3 regions of the Paenibacillus durus genome follow, and region 3 is predicted to be linked to each of the others. Evidence: predicted binding sites of a transcription regulator. Region 3 holds the regulator's gene; each other region holds the start of a gene.
What was found. Region 3 encodes Rex, which represses fermentation and respiration genes when NADH is low (regulators of the CRP and FNR family bind a similar motif). Its sites were predicted from a motif close to TTGTGAAATATTTCACAA; they were not measured.

Region 1 (6,654 bases), 240 kb from region 3:
GCGGACGCGTCAAGCTGACAAAATCCACGGATGAAGGCAAGGAACTCATACTTTATATGTATCAAGCCGGCGACATGGTCGGCCAAGCCGATCCCTTCTTCAGCACGAAGCACAGCTTCACTGCCGAAGTGATCGAGGAGAGCGAGGTCGGTGTGATCGAACACAAAGATCTCGAAATTCTGATCTGCCAGCACTGTGATTTTGCCATCGACTTTATGAAATGGATGGGTATTCATCACCGCCTGACGCAAACCAAGTTCCGCGATTTGATGATGTACGGCAAACCGGGCGCGCTCTGCTCCACGCTGATTCGTCTGAGTCATACGTACGGCGAGAAGAACGGCGAGGCTATTCTGATTAACAAAAAAATTACACATACCGACTTGTCCAACATGATCGGCGCGACTCGCGAGAGTGTTAATCGTATGCTTAGCGATCTTCGCAAAAAAGACGCCGTAGAATACGAGAACGGCATGATTGTTATTAAAAATATTGAGATGCTTCAGGAAATCTGCCATTGTGAGATGTGCCCAACCGAGATCTGCCGAATCTAACATCCCAACTATTTTACCCTATTCTTTCCTCAGTGAATCATAAATTGTCCGTGTTTTTGACCCTTTGATTTTCGTGGTCAGGGCGCCCTGTTTGGGCGCTTTTTTTCTTTTATTTCAGAAAAAAACGGCAAGCCCCCAACCCATCGGAGACATGCCGTTTGTTCTCATAATACTTAAATCCTATCGCTTGCTGCGGACGGAACGGACGGGCGAAATGACCCAATAAGCCATGCCGACGAATACGCCGCCGCCGATCATATTGCCCAGCGTGACCGGAATCATGTTATGCAGCCAACCGGCCAAGCTGACGGTCTCCGGATGGTTCGGCAGCAGCAGTGCCACGCTCATCAGTGTCATGTTCGCCACACTGTGCTCGTAGCCGCTCGCGATGAAGGCAAGCAGACACCACCAGATCAGCACCAGCTTGGCGCCTTCGCTCTTCGCTCTGGACGACATCCAGATCGCCAGACAGACGAGCCAGTTGCACAGAATCCCGCGGAAGAACAATTCGGAAAAAGGCAGGCTCATCTTTTTGGCAGCAGCGGCGAAGAGCAGATGATCCGGGGCAGCGGCCTTGAACAGTCCTGTTCCTTGCACCAGCCAGGCCAGGAGCAGCGCGCCGGCAAGGTTGCCGAGAAAAACGATGATCCAGTTCTTGATCGTATCCCATACGCTCGTTCTGCCTGCCAGAGTGCTGGCGGTAAAGAACATGTTATTTCCGGTAAACAGCTCTGAACCGGCAAAGATGACCAGCGTCAGCGCGATGCCGAAGGTTGCTCCCATTACGAGCGGCTGGAAGGGCGACTTGGCCGCTGCCAGAGGCGCTCCCAAAGTAAAGATCAGGATGATGCCGATACCGACATAAGCGCCGGCAAGCAGCGCGGCCAATGCATAACGCGGCAGGCTTTCGTTCATTTTGTCGCGTTTGGTAACCGCAGCAGTAATAATATTTTCCACACTTTGCGTAAACATGCCCCTAACACCTCATTATTTTTCTCTGACTATCCTTAAATCCCGATAACAACGGTATCTCCGTCAACATGAACCGGATAAGCCGCCGCCTGTCCCTTGTCGGGCGCCTGAACCTCGCCGGTGCGAAGATCGATTTTCCAATCGTACAGCGGGTCGTACAGGTAATGCCCGGATACGATTCCCTCGGCCAAAGGGCCGCCTTTGGGATGGGGATTGCGGTTCTCCAGAGCGTAGAACTCGTCTCCCGAAGTACGGAATACGGCCAGTTCTTTGCCTTCGATAACGATCACGCGGCCGATTTGCTTCAAATAGTCCTCTACCTTGCCTGCGGCATAGGTCTGTCTTGCTGCTCCCATCGTTCTCTCTCCTTTTGCCCGGATTGATTTAACGGATTTCTGTCGCTTCAAACAGCGCAGAGCGTGTCGCGCCGTCGTTCAGCATTTTTTTCCATGGATCTTGGACCTGGGTCAAGGCGAAGTCGATGCGCTGCGCAAGCGCCTTACGCTCCTCTTCGTTGTCCAGAATGACTGTCTTGATATGCTCCAGCCCCATCCGTTCCACCCATTCAGATGTTCTTTCCAGGTAATTGCCGGTCTCACGGTAGTACTGCATTACGGCGGAGCAGATCTCCACCAGTTCATCGTCCGTCTTCACTTTACAGAAAGAATCCGCTATCCGCGGCTTGATGCCGCCGTTGCCTCCGATGAACACTTCCCAGCCTCCATCGTTGCCGACAATGCCGATGTCCTTCGTGCAGGACTCTGCGCAGTTCCGCGGGCAGCCGTTCACGGCCATTTTAAATTTGGCGGGGAAATCAAGCCGCTCATACTTCCGCTCCAGCAGCGCTCCCATGCTCATCGAATCCTGTGTGCCGAACCGGCAGAACTGAGAGCCTACGCAGGTCTTGACCGTCCGCAGCGATTTGGCATAAGCGTAGCCGGAAGGCATGTCCAACTCTTCCCATACTTTGGGCACATCCTCTTTTTTAATACCGATCAGATCCAGACGCTGTCCGCCGGTTACTTTGACGACTTTGACATCATACTTGATGGAGACATCGGCAATTTTCTTCAGATCTTCAGGGGTTGTCACTCCGCCGTACATGCGCGGAACGACAGTGAACGTGCCGTCTTTCTGAATGTTAGCGCTCATCCGTTCGTTGACGAAGCGCGATTCCTTCTCGTCTTTATGCGTATCCGGATAGATCATACCCAGATAATAGTTGACCGCCGGACGGCATTTCGAGCAGCCCTCCTCCTGTTTCCAGCCAAGAACGTTCATGACCTCTTTGGTCGTTGTCAGCCCTTTGGCCCGGATTTCGGCCACAATTTCATCCCGGCTGAGCGTTGTACAGCCGCAAATTCCGGTCTTCATGCTCTGCTCGAAGCCGTCGCCGAGCACGTACTGCAGAATTTGTTCTACGACCGGCTTACAGCCTCCGCAGGATCGGGTAGCGCCGGTGCAGGCCTTGATTTCGTCCACGGTTGTAAAGCCGTTCTCGGTGATGGCATCGACAATCGCCTTCTTGGTCACGCCGTTGCAGCCGCAGACAATTTCCTCGTCGGACATGCTTTCGACGGACGCCGTCTTCTTGGCCCCGCCTCCTCCGCAGCAGCCGGTGCCCATAACGTCCGCATAGATGTCATCGGTCATCTCCGCACCTTGTTTCACCAGCTTCTGCAAGCTGGCTGATTCCGTCACATCGCCGAACAGAACGGCGCCGACTATGAGGTTATCCTTCAGCAAAATTTTCTTGTAGGTTCTCTTCCAGTCATCCTTGGCGGAAATAACTGTGTGCTCCGGCGTATCAATGAATTCCCCGGCAGAGAAGACGTCCACGCCGGAAATTTTCAGCTTGGTCGAGACGACTGAACCCTCATAAGGCTTGGTTTCAACGCCGCATAAATACTTCGCAAGCACCGTGCCTTGTTCAAACAGCGGGGCTACCAGACCGTAGCAGACACCTCGGTGCTCGGTGCATTCCCCGACGGAATACACATCCGCAAGCGACGTTTGCAAATAGTCGTTAACGACGATGCCCCGGTTCACCTCAATGCCGCTGTCCTTCGCCACCGCCACATTCGGCTTAATGCCGACAGCCATGACCACGAACTGCGCCTCCAGCTCCGTACCGTCGTTAAAGCGCAGACCGCTTACCCGCTCATCGCCGGTAAGCTCCACTGTCTGCTTGCCCATGGCGAACTTGACACCCTGGCGCTCCAGTTCCGCTTTCAGCATCGAAGCGGCGGTATGGTCCAGCTGGCGCTCCATCAAGTCCTCCATCAAATGGACGACGGTTACGTCCATACCGAGGTTCACGAGCCCCTTCGCCGCTTCCAGCCCGAGCAGTCCGCCGCCGATGACAGCCGCTTTGCCATACTGCTTCGCAGCTTCAAGCATCGCTTCGCAATCGGAGATGTCGCGGAAACCAACGACGCCTTCCTTAGTGCTGCCCGGGATCGGCAGAATGAACGAATTGGAACCGGTGGCGATAATGACTTTATCGTAATGAGCGGTCAAACCGTTCTCCGCAATTACCTGCCGCTTGTCTCCGTCAATGCGGGTTACCGTAGTTCCCGTATGCAGAGTAATGCCATTATCCTTGTACCAGTTCCGGTCGTTCAGGATAATATCGTCCACCGTTTTGCTTCCTTCAAGGACGTAGGACAGCATAATGCGGTTGTAATTCGGATGAGGCTCGCTGCCGAAGACCGTAATGTCGTATGCGCCGCCAAGCTTCAAAATCTGTTCAATGGTTCCGACGCCTGCCATTCCGTTGCCGATCAGCACTAATTTTTCTCGATTCGATGTCATTGTCAGGTCCTCCTCAAAGCTTTGATTGTCATCTATCGTATCTTTATACCGGAATTATACAGTTTACATTTTTATGCCGCGTGACCCCAGTCACACCAATCGTGAAAGTTTTCACACTAACTTGTAACAACTTTTAATGCTCCCCCTATTGACAAACCGCTCATTTTAGTCAACCCAAAACAGCCGATTCTCCTGAAACAATCACGTCTCGGAAAATCGGCTGCTATAAAAAATCAATTATTGATATCGCGGGAATAGAATATTATTCTCCAGATGTACATGCTCAAAGGTCATGCCTTCCAGTTCTTCCAGCCGCGTATAGGTCAGACGATAAGTTGTGCAGGCATGCTCAGGTGGAGTGAAGTCGCCAGTGACGGCTCGAAGCTGTCTCAGAATGTTCCCCGCGGCGTCATGCTCCTCTTCCAAATTGTGAAGAGCTCCCCGCAGCGCGGCCAAAGATTCTTCGTCTCCCTTTTGCTCGTAGGCAAGAATACTCGGAAAATCCTGCGCTTCTTCCTTCGCCGTATGCTCCAGCAATTCGTCCTTCAACTGGTTGAACAGGCGGTACAGCTCGGCCAGATGCGGGGAGTCTCCGCCGTGCGCATGAAATACCTTGGCAACGTTCTGTCCGATCAGCGGCAGCTCTTCGCGCAAATAGCGGTGATGCTTGCTCACAATATGGCCGATCAGCGCTTCGGACGATGCCTCGTTCCATACGGTATCTTCTTCCAGAATAGGGTGCTCCTCCACCAGCTTGTACAAATCGCCGAGGACGGCGCCCGCATCTAAACCGAGCTCGTCCGCTGCCGACCGAAGCGGCTTCGCGCCGCCGCAGCAGAAATCGATTTTGTTCGCCTTGAAGTAGTCCGCTGCTTTGGGGAACTGCAGCACAATATCTCTTACCATCGTATCACTATTGAATAAAGGTTGTTTTATGCTCATTATGGCTCCTCCTCAGGGGTGCTGGTTTATCTACTCTTACACCTTAACCCTGAAGAGAGAGCTTCCGTGTGATTGGAATCACGGCAAATCCATCAACATTTTGAACAGATCTTATTGCACATAGGCTTGCATGTAAGTGCGCTTGCCTGCGGCGTCCTTCAAGTACGGCCCGAGTCCGGCAAATTTGGCCTGATTGACATACACGCCGGTCATCCATCTTCCTTCCGTCAAACCGCCATCCCATTGAAGTACAAGGTCCGGAGCCGCAATCCATTCCTGAAAAACGCGGACACCCCTGTCCGTGTATGCTTTGCAAGGCTTTTTAAGCTCCCGAAAACGGACGTCATTGACATAGGTGGGCACAAAATAGGCCGATATCGTCTCCAGATCATCACCGTCCAGAAATGCCTCGGCGCCCAGAAAAGGATGAAGCAGCAGCGTTTTTTCAAACAGAGACCAAATTACCGCCTGAAGAATCAGGCTTTGTCTTCTGCCGTTATGAAACGTGTAGGTGCGACGCTGATCCGATACATTCGTTCTGCTTTCCGATTCGCCCTTTTCCAAACAATGTCTCTCACAACCGATGCATTTCCAGCCCGAGGGCCCTTGAATCCATTTCTGAAACACCGTGCCGCCGTCGCCGTTACCTTTGTATAGAGAAGAAATTATGCTGTAAGGCACTGCAATCGTAGCGTCCCATAACGAGGCAGGCATGTGGCTGTGCAGCATGAACAGCGTCTTATCATAAATGAGCTGCACTTTAACGGATGCCGTTTCCAGCTCGGCGACATCCTCCTTTCCATAACCTACTTCCCGTGAAAGCAGAGTGGTCTTCATCTTGCTCGCCTCCCTCAATTTACCCCGCATGGCGGGGGAATTTATAAAGGAATGAATTCAGGTGTGTACAGCAATCCGAAAGACATAGCCGTTACGTCACGATGTGTAAAGGTAGTTTGACGCAGCATTTTAGTAAGCGCTTCCAATAAGCAAGGGACATTCGTTTTTTTTATTATATTACTTCTTTATGGCCTTTGTGCAAGTTTTTTCTCAGGGAAAATATGCAAACCACAAAGTACCCGTCATTCTTTGGAATGGCGGGCGGTTTACTCCGACTGAAGCCGATACTTCGCCCGGGGGATTCCGAGCTGCTTTTTGAACGCTTTGGAGGATGAGATCTATCACAAACTCTCCAATTGATTCGCAAGACTATATAAAATATCAGGCACATAAATGCCTTGTTCAATAAATGACTTTCCAAATTCACTCATGATTTTTCTCATCTCTTCAAAAGACAACGGCATATCGTTCTTAAGCCAGTCTACTATGATCGTAAATCCTCCTGCAAGTTGATACTGGATTGAATATTTAAAAT
Region 2 (6,654 bases), 3.0 Mb from region 3:
CTCGTCGATCGTTTCTTCAATCACCCGCGATACTTCATCTTCTTCGGGCGGCAGCAGCGGATCACTTCTGATTTCACTCAGCGTCAGGTCGGCCAGCACAAACTTGGCGGCGATCCGTTCGCGGGCATCCGCTGCTCCAATTCCGGCCAACTGGTCGCCTGACTTCTCCTCATTCGCTTTGGCCAGAATTTCTTTGAGACTGTTAAAATGGTAGGTCTGCCCGAGCATGTTCATGCTCTTGATCATCCATTCGCCTCCTTTCCGCATCGGTTATGGATTATGAGTTATGAAAAGGCCAGTGTCTTGATCACAACAGGAACGAGAAAGCCGGGCAGCGGTTCCCCGATATCGATGTAGTCGCCGCGCTCCACCCGAATTTGATCGATACTGACGATGTTCAGGCGCTTCCCGCAGCGGATCGATAAAGCCTGACCCAGCGCCTTGGCCATGTCATGCTCGCAGACAACCGTCATTATTTTCGCATCGGGAAAATGTCTGGTGAATGTATCAAGCAGCGCCCCGGCCACCGTCTGCAGTGTAGAGTACGAATGGATAACGGCTCCGCTTAAAGCGATGGCGCAAGGAGCTTCGGCTTCCGGCAGAGCATACCTTGCGGCCTCAAGCATCGCATCATCGGCCTCCCGGGTCCAGTCCTCGGGCCTTCCCCCCGTGTACTCCAGATGGAGGACCGGGAGATTTCGGAGCGGCAGCACCGCCGGATCGATATGTACGGTGGAGCCGCTGATTTCGACGCTTTGCATACCTGCGCCGATGACGGTCGCCCGTACGGTTTGAGCGGAGGTGACGATCCGGAACGGCCACCGGTCTTCTTGCTGCCGCAGCGAGCTGGCCAGAAGCGGGCCAATGTCTCCGTACCTGGCAATGGCGGCCATGGATTCCGGGACTTCCCGATTCTCCATTAAGGTGCTGATCCCGCCGGAAATCATGAGCTCGTCAATCTCCGGCAAAGGTCCGGCGGGCGGCGACCCGGCGATCAGATGCCGAAAAGAAGGATCAACCGCTTCCTTGGCCAAATAAGCCAACATTCCGCTGCACATCGCAGAAGCAATCGCTCTGAGCTGCTCTGGAGTCGTCTTCCTGCCTGCCGCAAGCGGAATCCGGCGTTCTTGCAGCCATTTCAGCATATGCGGAGAAACCGAATGAACATTACCCTGCTCATCCAGTCTGATCAACCGCCCCCCGACATGGAAGGTGATAGTGCCGATCGCTCTCCCCTGCCGAAAATAAGCGACATTCGCTGTACCGCCCCCAATATCGATATTCGCCACAACTCCCGGAAAGTCCCTGGACCGTTGTTCGGCGCCGGAACCTTTACCGGCGAGCAGGCCTTCCAGATCCGCTCCGGCGGCAGCTACGACGAAATCCCCGGAACGCTCCGCCAGGTAATGCACGACCCGCCGGGCATTCGTCTTGGTTGCCGTTTCCCCGGTGATAATGACGGCCCCCGATTTGACCTCGGACAGGCTCAAACCGATATGATCGTATTCATTCCGCAAAATCCGGGCAACTTCATCCATATCGATTTCATCCTGGGACAGCAGCGGCGTGGAGTAAATCGGGCTGGCATACTGCAGTTCCCGTTCTACAATTTCATAGCGGGGCAAATGGAAGGCCCCCGACACCCGCCCGAGCCGAAGCCTGCTGACAATCAGTTTCGTCGTGCTGGTTCCAATGTCGATGCCGACACTTGTAAACGACAGCTCATCCATCCATTGCCCCGTCCCTCCCTATAACTTACAGCAAAATTGAGCATGCGGATCTCGAATCCCAACCTGTATACAAGTTCTATGACGTCATTATAAAGCAGGGATTGCTATTATTCAATCAAATTTTAATTAATTTTCAGAAAAAATTTCAGCCCCTATGATCAGATTTTTATGAGCGTGAAGCTTATAAATAGCCTTATATTTTAAACAAAGTATGGTAATCTTAAACTGTGAAATACTTTTATTCCTGGGGGGTCCATAACAATGAAACCATTTGCTTTTCTCTCCGACTTTGACGGCACGCTTTCGCAGCGCGATTTTTACCACTTGATGATTGACCGTTTTTTCCCGGAATGGGGACATCAATTTTACCAGGACTGGAAGAAAACAAAGAAGATTGATGTGGAGTTCCTTAACCATATTTTCGGCAAGCTTAATCTTACGGAAGAGCAGCTGCTCGACGAGATCCGCAAAATCCCGCTCACTCCGGGGGCGATTGATTTTGTTCATGAGGTTCAGGCGCGCGGTGGAGACTTTTATATCGTAAGTGCGGGTACGTCATGGTATATCGAACGGCTTATGCAGGCGCTGGAAATCCCGAATGTAACGGTCATTTCTATGCCGGCCGTACACGAGAACGGCGCGCTGCGGATTGTTCCAGACACCGCAAACCCTTTTTTCTCGAAGGTTTTCGGGCTGGATAAACGTAAGGTGCTTGAGGATATCCGGGGACGCTACCGGACGGTTCTATTTGCCGGGGACAGCGAGCCGGACCTGGAAGCGGCCAAAGCGGCCGACATCGCCTTCGCCCGTGGCGAACTCCGCGATCTGCTGACGCGGGACGGAGTCAGTTGTGTGCCGGTTGAAGATTATCATGCCATTTCCGGCTATCTGAATGAGAACGGGTGGCCGACATGAAGCGGCAGGCCCACGAAGTAGCAATCCCTGCGCTTCTGGAGGTTGGCGACCAGGTACTTTCCCATTTTGGGGAACTGCTTGGCAAGGCCGGGTTCTCGCGCATTGTGCTCTGCTTTGGCGAAGGCATTCGCCCTTTATGCGAGCCGCAAATTGTGCAATCGTTGATCGAGCAACCGCAGATTGAAGTTCTGGACAACCGGGATGTTCTGGACAACAGCCTCGAATCTATTGCCAGTATTGCCTTTACGCTTCCTGCCCGTACAGAAGCCATTGTCGGTATCGGGGGAGGAAAGGGGCTGGATATTGCGAAATATATCGCGTTTTTAAACGGTCTGCCGTTTATCAGCGTACCGACTTCGGTCGCCCACGACGGCTTTGCCAGCTCCGGCTGTTCCCTTTATGTGGGGGGCCGCCGCACGTCGGTTCCCGCCCGGATGCCTTACGGCATTTTGGTCGATCTTGGACTTGTCCGGAATTCGCCGGTTCAGTTCCTTTACAGCGGACTGGGCGATATCCTCTCTAAAATCCCGGCGATTTTCGACTGGCGGTTTGAGGAATCGCTTGGCGCTACCCGTGTGAACGACTTCGCGGTGATGATGGCCAAAAAATCGGTGAACAGCATTGTGCGCATGCCCTATACCGATATTCGCGAGTTCTTTTTTATTAAAGAGATTGTGGATTCCCTTACGCTTTCCGGGATTGCCATGGAGATTGCCGGCAGCAGCGCCCCCGCAAGCGGCAGCGAGCACCTGATTTCTCATGCCCTGGACCAGATTGTAGAGCGGCCGCAGCTTCACGGGATTCAGGTCGGAGTGGCCTCTTACCTGATGTGTCTCGTGCAGGAGCATCGGGTGGAGCGGGTTCGTAAATTCCTCGGTGAAACCGGATTCTTCGATTTCGTCGCGACGCTCGGGATGAAGCGCGAGGATTTTGCACGGGCGATCGACCTGGCCCCATCCATTAAGCCGTCCCGCCGGACGTATCTGCATCTGCCGGAGATGCGCGAGAAGGCGCTGCAAATGCTTCGCAGTGATGAGACGCTGGGGCGGATTTTGAGTTGATTGGGCAATCCGACGCAGCAGTCGTTCCTTTTTGAACGGATCTGATGCAAAAAGACGCTGGGCTAAACGGCTCCGAGCGTCTTCTTTTTTTGAATTATCACTATTTACCTGCGTCTAAGCCAAACTCGACCGCATCTTCATAGCTGTTAACTTTCTTCACCGTAAAATACTTCATGAATTCTTTCGTCCACATATCCATTTCTTCTTCTATTTCGTTTACTTCATTCATGATGAATACAACATTTTTACAATCTGTATTTGCCATAGCTGGAAGCAAGACAGAAAATCCCCATTCTATATCTTCTGGTTCATCTTCAAATCCGTTTCTCGCATCTACAACAAAATTACTGTTTGGGTATTTCTTAAGCAGTTCCAGAGCAAATGTTGTTGGGGTTCTATAGTCATCATTACAGCAGAACTTTTTCCATGTAAGAAATACTATATTGTCTTCCGACATATATTTCACATGACTAAATTCTGAATCAAACTCATTTTTCTCTATAGCCATACTCATAAATCTCCCCCTGCTGATTGGATTAATTCCTATCATACCTAACCAGCGTCATCATGTATATGAATGTTAACGGAGCCCGGCTTAAAGTATCCTCTATCATCAAAGCCTCCAGTTCACGCCCCATTGAAATTTGTACTGTGACATTATCAAGGACATACTTCAACATAATTGTGAAATACTTCACAAACAATTAGAGTTAATGCTATACTTAATGTGATGAACTAAAGAGGATAACGATGGAGACCGGGGACGTAACCGCGAAAACAGATTTGAAGTTCCGAGAGTAAGGCCACACTCGTACTCCTTCACTTCCAATTTCGTCTGTTACTCTCTTCTTTTTTTGTTTGGTTCTTTCTTTCATCTTAATTAAAGAGATTTAAAACTGGGGGGTTACACAATGAAAAAGAAAGTATTACCGGCTCTTACTCTCGTTCTCTCGCTCCTGCTCGTTATCGCGGGATGCGGCGGCGGGAATGCGGGCAACAACACGGGGAACAAAGAAGCGGCTGGAGCAACTGCGGGACCGACAGCGGGAGCAACTGCGGAAGCCACTTCGGGAGCGTCTACAGTTGAGTACACGCCGATCGATCAACTGAAAGATAAATACGATATCATCATTGTCGGCGCAGGCGGTGCCGGTATGTCTGCCGCACTTGAGGCCAAAGCAAATGGCAAAAACCCGGTAATTTTTGAAAAAATGCCGGTTGCCGGCGGGAATACAACCAAATCCTCTTCGGGGATGAACGCTTCGCAGACGAAATTCCAAAAAGAGCAAGGCATTCAAGACAGCAATGATTTATTTTATGAAGAGACATTAAAAGGCGGCCATGGCACCAACGACAAAGAGATGCTTCGTTTCTTCGTTGACAATTCCGCAAGTGCGATCGATTGGCTGGACTCCATCGGCATCAGATTGAACAATCTCACGATTACCGGCGGAATGAACGAAAAGCGCACACACCGTCCTGAAGACGGCTCCGCGATCGGAGGTTACCTGGTCAAAGGATTGGTGAAGAATGTAAGAGAACAAGGCATTCCGCTTTTTGTTAACGCCGACGTGAAGGAGCTTACGCAAGCAAACGGCAAAGTTAACGGCGTGAAGGTCCTCTTCAACCAAGCCGACGAAAAAACCATTACTGCCGATGCTGTCATTGTGACGACAGGCGGATTCGGGGCCAACAAGGAAATGATTGAAGAAGTTAGACCGGATCTCAAAGGTTATGTGACCACGAACCAAGTAGGCAGCACCGGCGACGGCATTAAGATGATTCTTAACGTTGGCGGCACAACCGTGGATATGGATCAAATCCAGGTTCACCCGACCGTGCAGCAGGAAAAATCCTATCTCATCGGGGAAGCGGTTCGCGGCGAAGGGTCCATCCTCGTTGCCCAAGACGGCAAACGTTTCGTTAACGAGCTGGACACCCGTGACAATGTTACGGCAGCCATCAATGCCCTTACCGAAAAATCCGCTTATCTGGTATTTGATTCCGGCGTGAAATCCCGCGCTAAAGCGATTCAGCAGTATGAAAAAATGGGCTTTGTGAAAACAGCCGATACCATCGAGGCTCTGGCCAAAGAAATCGGCGTTCCGGCGGATCAACTGAAAGCGACACTGGATACATGGAACAGCAGTGTGAAAAATAAAAAGGATGCCGAATTCGGCAGAACTACAGGAATGGACAACGATCTGTCCGCAGCGCCATACTACGCGATTAAGATCGGCCCTGGCGTTCACTACACCATGGGCGGCGTGAAGATCAACACGAACACCGAAGTGCTCAATAAAGAAGGCAAACCGATTCCGGGCCTTTTTGCAGCAGGCGAAGTCACCGGCGGCCTGCACGGCCAAAACCGGATCGGCGGTAACTCCGTAGCCGAAATCATTATTTTCGGCCGCCAAGCGGGGATTAAAGCGGCTGAGTTCGTAAAAGGGAAATAAGATATTCGCTTTCTCTATTTTACTGAGAAAACAACAAACGCTTGGGCCATCATGGTCCAAGCGTTTTGTTTTGTTATTTGGTTCGGAGACTCCGGGTAGAGTGAGCTCCCGCCTTATATTGCTTGATGCTTGCGGGACCGCTCATGATCATACTCTCGGCGATATTAAACTTAGAGCACAGCAGGCCGCTGCTTTGAATCAGCGGCCTGCTGCTTTAAAGTCCATCCGTAATAATTTCACAACAGTTTCCACGTACCTTGAGCAGCTATCACGGATGGGGATTCTATTAAATCCTGATAGATTTATCGTATGGTAACCCGATACATGTTCTATTATTTCTACAACGACTGGTCCATACCTGGATGAGACTCCGGCGCAGACCTCTTCAATTCCGGAAAGAAATAATCAACCAGCGCCTCGTAGCGATCTTGTGCGGACAGACAGGTATCCATTAAGTACCCTTTTTCTAAACAGAATTCCTTAAGGCCGCGA
Region 3 (6,654 bases):
TGTCATTTCCCATTATCCCGACAATCTGGCGGCGCGTCTGTATCTGGCCATGTCCCATCTTCATCAAGGAGAAGCCCTCACGGCGCGGGTTCACTTGGAACATATGCTGCCCCTTGTTCAGAGCCGCAAGCTGAAGGCGCATCTGTATAATGCCGTGGGCTGCATTGCGGCGTCGGGCCGCCAGTTCGATGAAGCGAAAGAACTGTTCGGGCTGGCATTGAAATACGATCCGGCGCTGCCTGAACCGGACGCCAATCTGGAGGTCTGCAGGCGCGGCAGAGGCGAGCTTCAGTTCGGTTCTCAGCTGGTTTCGCTATTATAATAATCAGGCTTTTCATTTGGTGCGATGCAAGCTGCTGCTTTCCGGCGGAGTGCATCGCCTTTTTTCGCAACTTCTGTTATGCTGATTAAGAGTCTCGAATGAAAGGGTTTAGAAAACATCATGAAATTTGCGGTGCTTGATTTTGAAACGACGGGAACCCAGTCCGTAGGTGAAATTATCCAGGTCGGACTTGCCATCATAGAAGAAGACCGGTCCATTTCGCGTGTGTACGGCTCCTACGTCAAGCCCAAAGGACCGATACCCCCTTTTATTACCGGCTTAACCGGCATTACGGACAGCGATGTGCAGGATGCCCCCGAACTGGAAGAGATGATGATGGAACTGGTGCCTCTTCTTGATGATGTCGTGCTTGTTGGGCATAATGTCGCTTTCGATTTTCATTTTCTTCAGAGCGCTCTGGACCGGTGCGGTTATTTGCCGTTTCAGGGGCGTATTCTCGATACGATCGATTTTTTAAAAATCTGCTTTCCATCGCTCACCTCCTACCAGCTTGGAAACGTCAGCTCCCATTTCGGGCTTCAGCATGAACGTCCGCATCAGGCGGACAGCGACGCGCTGGCGACAGCGCATGTATTGCTGAAATGTCTGGATGAGCTGTACAGCCTGCCTTTGCTTACGGTACAGCGGTTGACCGAGCTGTTTGCCGGTGAAGACAGCGATCTGAGCTGGTTTTTTGAGGGCTTGCTGAGTGAGCGTGAGCTGGAAACCTTCCAGCCTGAAGGTGATCTTAAGTTTTACCGCCAGCTTGCATTAGCTGTGGGTGATTGGACGGAGCTGGCTCCACCGCGCGAGGACGGCTATAATCCGTTGGAGCATATGCCGTTTGAGGCTTACTTGAACGAGATTACCGAACGGCTGCGGAGCATCCTGCCCCAGTACGAAAGCCGGCAGGCTCAGGAAATTATGTTCGGCGAAGTGATCAAGGCGCTGGAAGAAGAGAAGCATCTGCTGATCGAGGCGGGCACAGGGACCGGCAAATCGCTCGGCTATTTGCTCCCGGCTATTTACCAGAGCGTTTGCACGGGGCAAAAGGTAATGGTCAGCACTCATACGATCAATCTTCAGGATCAGCTTCGCGAGCGCGATGTTCCACTCTTGACCGAAGCCGTTCCTTTTCCGTTCAAGGCTGCCGTCTTCAAGGGAAGGGGACACTATTTGTGTCTGCGCAAGTTTGAACATAAAATAAATAAAAAGGATTACGCCTCACCGAGAGAGGATACTCTAACATCGGCGCAAATGATTGTGTGGCTCACCCAGACCGAATCGGGCGACGACGAAGAGCTGAATTTAAGCGGCCGGGGCGGCGATTTCTGGGAAACGGTGGCGAGCGATACGGACTCCTGCCTGGGACGGTCATGCCCGTGGTTCCGTAAATGCTATTACCATCGCGCCAAGCAGGAGGCGGGTAACGCCGACGTGGTCATTACGAACCACTCGAAGCTATTCGCCGATATGAAAGCGGGCCATCAGCTGCTTCCTTCCTATGAGTACCTTGTAATTGACGAAGCGCATCAACTGGAGGAAGTGGCCGGCAAGCACCTGGGCATGCATATGAAGCATTTTACCGTCTCCCATACACTGAACCGCTTGTACAAAGACAGCCGCACCGGTCAACTGCCCGCACTCCGGCAGATCCTGCAAAGCTCGGGCAGTGAACAGGCCGCCGAGTGGAGCGGGATTATCAACCGGCTGTATCCCGACCTCCTTACCGTAAAAGAGGCATGGGATCTGCTCAGCGATAAGCTGTATGCATTGATACCGGAACGGGCCGACTCGGCGGGAGAAGCGGGGCAGTTGGTTCACCGCCTTCTGCCTGCCAAGAGACCAAAAGGCTGGGAAGAGCTTGCTTCACTGGAGAGTACACTAAATTTGTCTTTAAGCGATATTATCCGCAAAGGGGAAAAAATGCTTGCCGAGATGCGTGACCAGGAAGGTCAATCGTCAGCGGATAGCCTTGTAACTGATATCGGAGGACTATTCAAGGATTTGGCCGATATCCGCGAGCAAGTGCGTTTTTTTATGGGCATGAAAGACGAAAATGTTGTATATTGGCTGGAGGCAAATGGAAACTATCGCAGCAAATCCCTGCAGCTGTACGCCGTGCCCGTTGATGTCAGCGCGCAGCTCAAGGAGCTTTTCTTTGATAAGAAAAAAAGCGCTGTCCTGACCTCGGCAACCTTGTCCGTAGATAAATCGTTCCAGTATATGATCGACAACCTCGGATTGAACGAGGCGCAGGAGGAAGGAAGGCTATCGACCATACAGCTTCCTTCACCCTTTAAGTACCGGGATCAGGCGCTGCTGGTCATTCCGCGGGATTTCCCAAGCGTGAAGGGAACCGTCGGCGACGCCCGATTTGTCGATATGCTCGTTCATTCCCTGGCTGAAGCCGCAGTGACCACGCGCGGGCGGATGCTTGTGCTGTTCACGTCATATAAGATGCTTCGGCAGGTATACGAGCCTCTCAAGGAGGCGCTTGCGTCCGAAGATATCACTGTACTCGGGCAAGGCGTTGAAGGAGGAAGCCGAAGCAAGCTGCTCCGCCGGTTCCAGGAGAATTCAGCTTCCGTCCTGCTTGGAACGAGCAGCTTCTGGGAAGGCGTCGATATCCCTGGTGACGCGCTAACCTGTCTGGCAATCGTCAGACTGCCTTTTCAGCCGCCTAACCATCCGCTCGCAGAGGCGAAGGCCGAGCTATTGCAGGCGCAGAAGAAGAATCCGTTCATGAAGCTGTCCGTGCCTCAAGCCGTAATCCGTTTTAAGCAGGGCTTCGGCCGCCTTGTACGGACCGCGCAGGATCGCGGCATTGTTATTGTTTATGATACCAGAGTAATCGAATCTTATTACGGTAAGTATTTCCTGTACTCGCTGCCAGGACCTAAAATGGAGCATATGTCGACGGAACAAATGGTCCCCCGCATCGCCGAATGGCTACAGCAAGACGGCGCATCCTAATAAAAATACTCGATTGGCCATTGTATAACATAGGCCAATCCAGTCTTTTGCTTTTCAGCACTTCGATCGGCCATTGTATAACATAGGCCAATCCAGTCTTTTGCTTTTCAGCACTTCGATTGGCCATTGTACAACATAGGCCGATCTGCCGATCTTAATCTTTACATGGGTCATACTGTATGTAGATTCCGCCAATTGTCAAGCGTGTCCCGTCAGGGACGAAAAGCGATCCTTCATCCGCCTGATTCAAGGTCCCGCCCAACTTTTGCCGGGCGCCAATTTGCCGTGAGCGGGTGTCCAGAGGGCGGTAGCCCTTGGGGCCCTCCCTTTTAGGGAGGGTTTGGGAGGGTCCTATTTAAAATTTAGGAGGAGAACTCATGAAATCGGACAAAATATCTGAGGCCGTCGTCCGCAGATTGCCAGTATATCTGCGTTTTTTGAACGACCTGCAAAATCGCGAAATCGCCACTGTTTCTTCTCAAGAACTCGGACAACGACTGGATTTAAATCCTGCGCAAATCCGCAAGGATTTGGCCTATTTTGGCGACTTCGGCAGGAAGGGCATTGGTTATGACGTACCCTACCTGATCGAAAAAATCCGCCACATCCTGAAGCTCGACCAACAGATTAATGTTGTTCTGGTAGGAGCGGGGAATCTGGGTCAGGCGCTGTCCAATTACAATATTTATCTGAAAGATACAATGAAAATTACGGCCGTCTTTGATTCCTACCCGCCGAAGATCGGGACCAAGATCAATACTTTGACCGTTCAGCCTATGGATGAACTTGCAAGTACCGTACGCGAGCAGGGCATTCGCATAGGCATTATTACCGTGCCCGAGCAGGAGGCGCAAAAAGTAGCGGATATTCTTATCGGAGCCGGCATTGAAGCGATCCTGAATTTCGCTCCGGTAATCCTGAAGACGCCGCCTGAGATTCGTGTGCATGCGGCGGATTTTACGACCGACCTGCAAAGTCTGGCTTACTATCTGCATGAAGGAAAGGACGAAGAAGAGCATGGGTACTAAATGGATGATCCGAAACGGCAAATTTGCCGTGCCTGGCGCGGATAAGCCTGTTTTTGAAGGATATATGGTAATTGATAACGATTTGATTACGTACATAGGGGAAGAAGCGCCCGTTCTTGAAGAAGACGTACCTGTCTTTGAAGGCAACCGCCTGCTGTTCCTTCCGGGGCTTGTCAATACGCATGGGCATGCGGCGATGTCGCTGCTGCGCGGTTATGGAGACGATCTTGCCCTTCAGGTATGGCTTCAGGAAAAAATGTGGCCAATGGAAGGGAAATTCACCGGAGACGACGTCTACTGGGGAACCGCACTCTCGGTGCTGGAAATGCTCAAGGGCGGGACAACGACGTTTCTTGATATGTATGATCATATGGACCGGGTGGCTGAGGTGGCGGAAGCATCTGGAATACGCGCCGTCCTGATGCGTGGTGTAATCGGGCTGTGCCCGGCAGAGGTGCAGAATCAGAAGCTTGCGGAAGCGGTTGCTTTTGCAAAAAAATGGCATAACGCGGCGGATGGACGGATCACCGCTATGATATCACCCCATTCGCCGTATACTTGTCCTCCGGATTATATCGAGAAATTTGTCCAGGCGGCGCATGACCTCGACCTGCCTATTCATACGCATATGTCCGAAACGCGGCGGGAAGTGGAGCAAAATGAAGCGGATTACGGCCTTCGGCCCGTTGCCCATCTGGAGAAGCTCGGGATGTTCACCCGGCCGTCGCTAGTGGCGCACGCTGTCCATCTGAACGATGAGGAAATCGAAATTCTTGCCCGCAATCAAGTTGGCGTCTCGCATAATCCGGGCAGCAATCTGAAGCTGGCAAGCGGCGTGGCGCGCGTTCCCGAGCTGCTGAAGGCCGGTGTTACGGTATCGCTCGGAACGGATGGCGCGGCAAGCAACAACAACCTGGACATGTTCGAGGAGATGCGTCTAGCCGCGCTGATTCATAAAGGAGTGTCCGGCGATCCGACGGCGGTTCCGGCAGGCGAGGCCCTGCGTATAGCTACGGAGTATGGCGCAAAGTCTTTATTCCTTAATCAAGTGGGAAGGCTCGCGCCGGGAATGAAAGCTGATTTCATCGCCATTGATATTGACCAGCCACATCTGCTTCCGCATACGGATCTGATATCCCATACCGTATACTCGGCGAGCGCCAAGGACGTAGAGCATGTATGGGTCGACGGCAAGCAGATCATTAAGCACGGGGAATGCCTGACCTTGGACGAAGAGGCAATCCGGCGCAAGGCGCAGGAAGCATTCGAGGGACTGCTGAATCGGTAAATTTAAGGAGCTTTCGCTGACAGCCTGTACGACTACTGGAACAAAGGAAACAAGAGCCTCGTCATTTTGGGACGGCGGTAATGTTTCTTCCTAAGAAGGAGAGCTGCACGTTGAGAAAAAGGAGAAAATGGATCTACTACGGGGTGTTTCTGGCCCTGCTCCTTCTGTTCGGATTATATCAATTTTTTGCCTACGTGCTGAAGGATCAATGGAGCGAGCGCAGCGCAGCCGAAGCTGCGGCAATTAGCGGGGCGGGCCTAACCGAGATTGATAAAGCGGAGAAATCGGTATGGGATGAGAACTCTATTTATTGGGTGATTACTGGCAAAAGCAAGACCGGCTCCGATATGATGGTGTGGGTGCGTTTTACTGTTGACGGCAAGCCGGCCAAAGGAGAGAACGCCGTGCATGCGCAGGAGCTGTCTCAGGGAGTATCCGAGGATAAAATGCGGCAGATTATCGCTTCCTCCATTCCGGGTGCCAAGATCGAGCGTTTGCTTCCCGGCGCCTATAACGGCGAGTACGCCTGGCAGCTTTTTTATAAAGAGGGGGACCGCTACTATTACCGGTTCTACCGCTTCTCGGACGGTGAGCAGATCGGCGACGGCTACAGCCTGCCCAATCGTTAATTAGACGTAATAAGAAGAACCAGCCACAACCTAAAGAGGATGGCTGGTTCTTTATTTTTTAAAGATTATTTTCGGGCAGCTCTGCATGAAGTAAATGATAAAAATGATCTTTTGCCATTCGTTCTTTCCAAGGCGTATGTCCGCAATGCTCAAGTAAGTGATAACGGAAGTCTTGCAGGACGGCAGACAGAGGCCGTATGACGCCTGAATAGGGATGAGGATCATGTATTCCGTGAATCGCGACAACAGGACAGACCACATGATAGCCTAGCTTTAGCAGCTCGCCGGATGACCTAAGCGCATCGGCTTCTTTCCAGATGTGATGATAGGCATTCAAATCGAATTCCACCATGTCATCATCAGAGGGTATGGGATCAAACAGGTCTGTTTTTTCCATTATCTTTCCATATT

Region 1: a site for Rex is predicted at 4,440-4,457, ahead of nirB (nitrite reductase large subunit NirB). Genes of this name have one in related genera too.
Region 2: a site for Rex is predicted at 4,389-4,406, ahead of PDUR_RS03850 (flavocytochrome c). Genes of this name have one in related genera too.

The regions. Positions count from the first base shown of each region.
Region 1 is NZ_CP009288.1:4,140,254-4,146,907, forward strand. It holds gene PDUR_RS17855 (Crp/Fnr family transcriptional regulator) at 1-554, shown strand, start outside; gene PDUR_RS17860 (formate/nitrite transporter family protein) at 735-1,526, opposite strand; gene nirD (nitrite reductase small subunit NirD) at 1,562-1,882, opposite strand; gene nirB (nitrite reductase large subunit NirB) at 1,911-4,340, opposite strand; gene ric (iron-sulfur cluster repair di-iron protein) at 4,578-5,282, opposite strand; gene PDUR_RS17880 (hypothetical protein) at 5,394-6,119, opposite strand; gene PDUR_RS17885 (TetR/AcrR family transcriptional regulator) at 6,461-6,654, opposite strand, start outside.
Region 2 is NZ_CP009288.1:842,243-848,896, reverse strand. It holds gene PDUR_RS03875 (ethanolamine ammonia-lyase subunit EutB) at 1-246, opposite strand, end outside; gene PDUR_RS03870 (ethanolamine ammonia-lyase reactivating factor EutA) at 285-1,730, opposite strand; gene PDUR_RS03865 (MtnX-like HAD-IB family phosphatase) at 1,992-2,645, shown strand; gene PDUR_RS03860 (iron-containing alcohol dehydrogenase family protein) at 2,642-3,706, shown strand; gene PDUR_RS03855 (hypothetical protein) at 3,807-4,214, opposite strand; gene PDUR_RS03850 (flavocytochrome c) at 4,618-6,162, shown strand; gene PDUR_RS03845 (hypothetical protein) at 6,501-6,654, opposite strand, start outside.
Region 3 is NZ_CP009288.1:3,895,838-3,902,491, reverse strand. It holds gene PDUR_RS16635 (tetratricopeptide repeat protein) at 1-322, shown strand, start outside; gene dinG (ATP-dependent DNA helicase DinG) at 443-3,298, shown strand; gene PDUR_RS16625 (redox-sensing transcriptional repressor Rex) at 3,676-4,326, shown strand; gene PDUR_RS16620 (amidohydrolase) at 4,316-5,614, shown strand; gene PDUR_RS16615 (cell wall elongation regulator TseB-like domain-containing protein) at 5,725-6,243, shown strand; gene PDUR_RS16610 (alpha/beta fold hydrolase) at 6,302-6,654, opposite strand, start outside.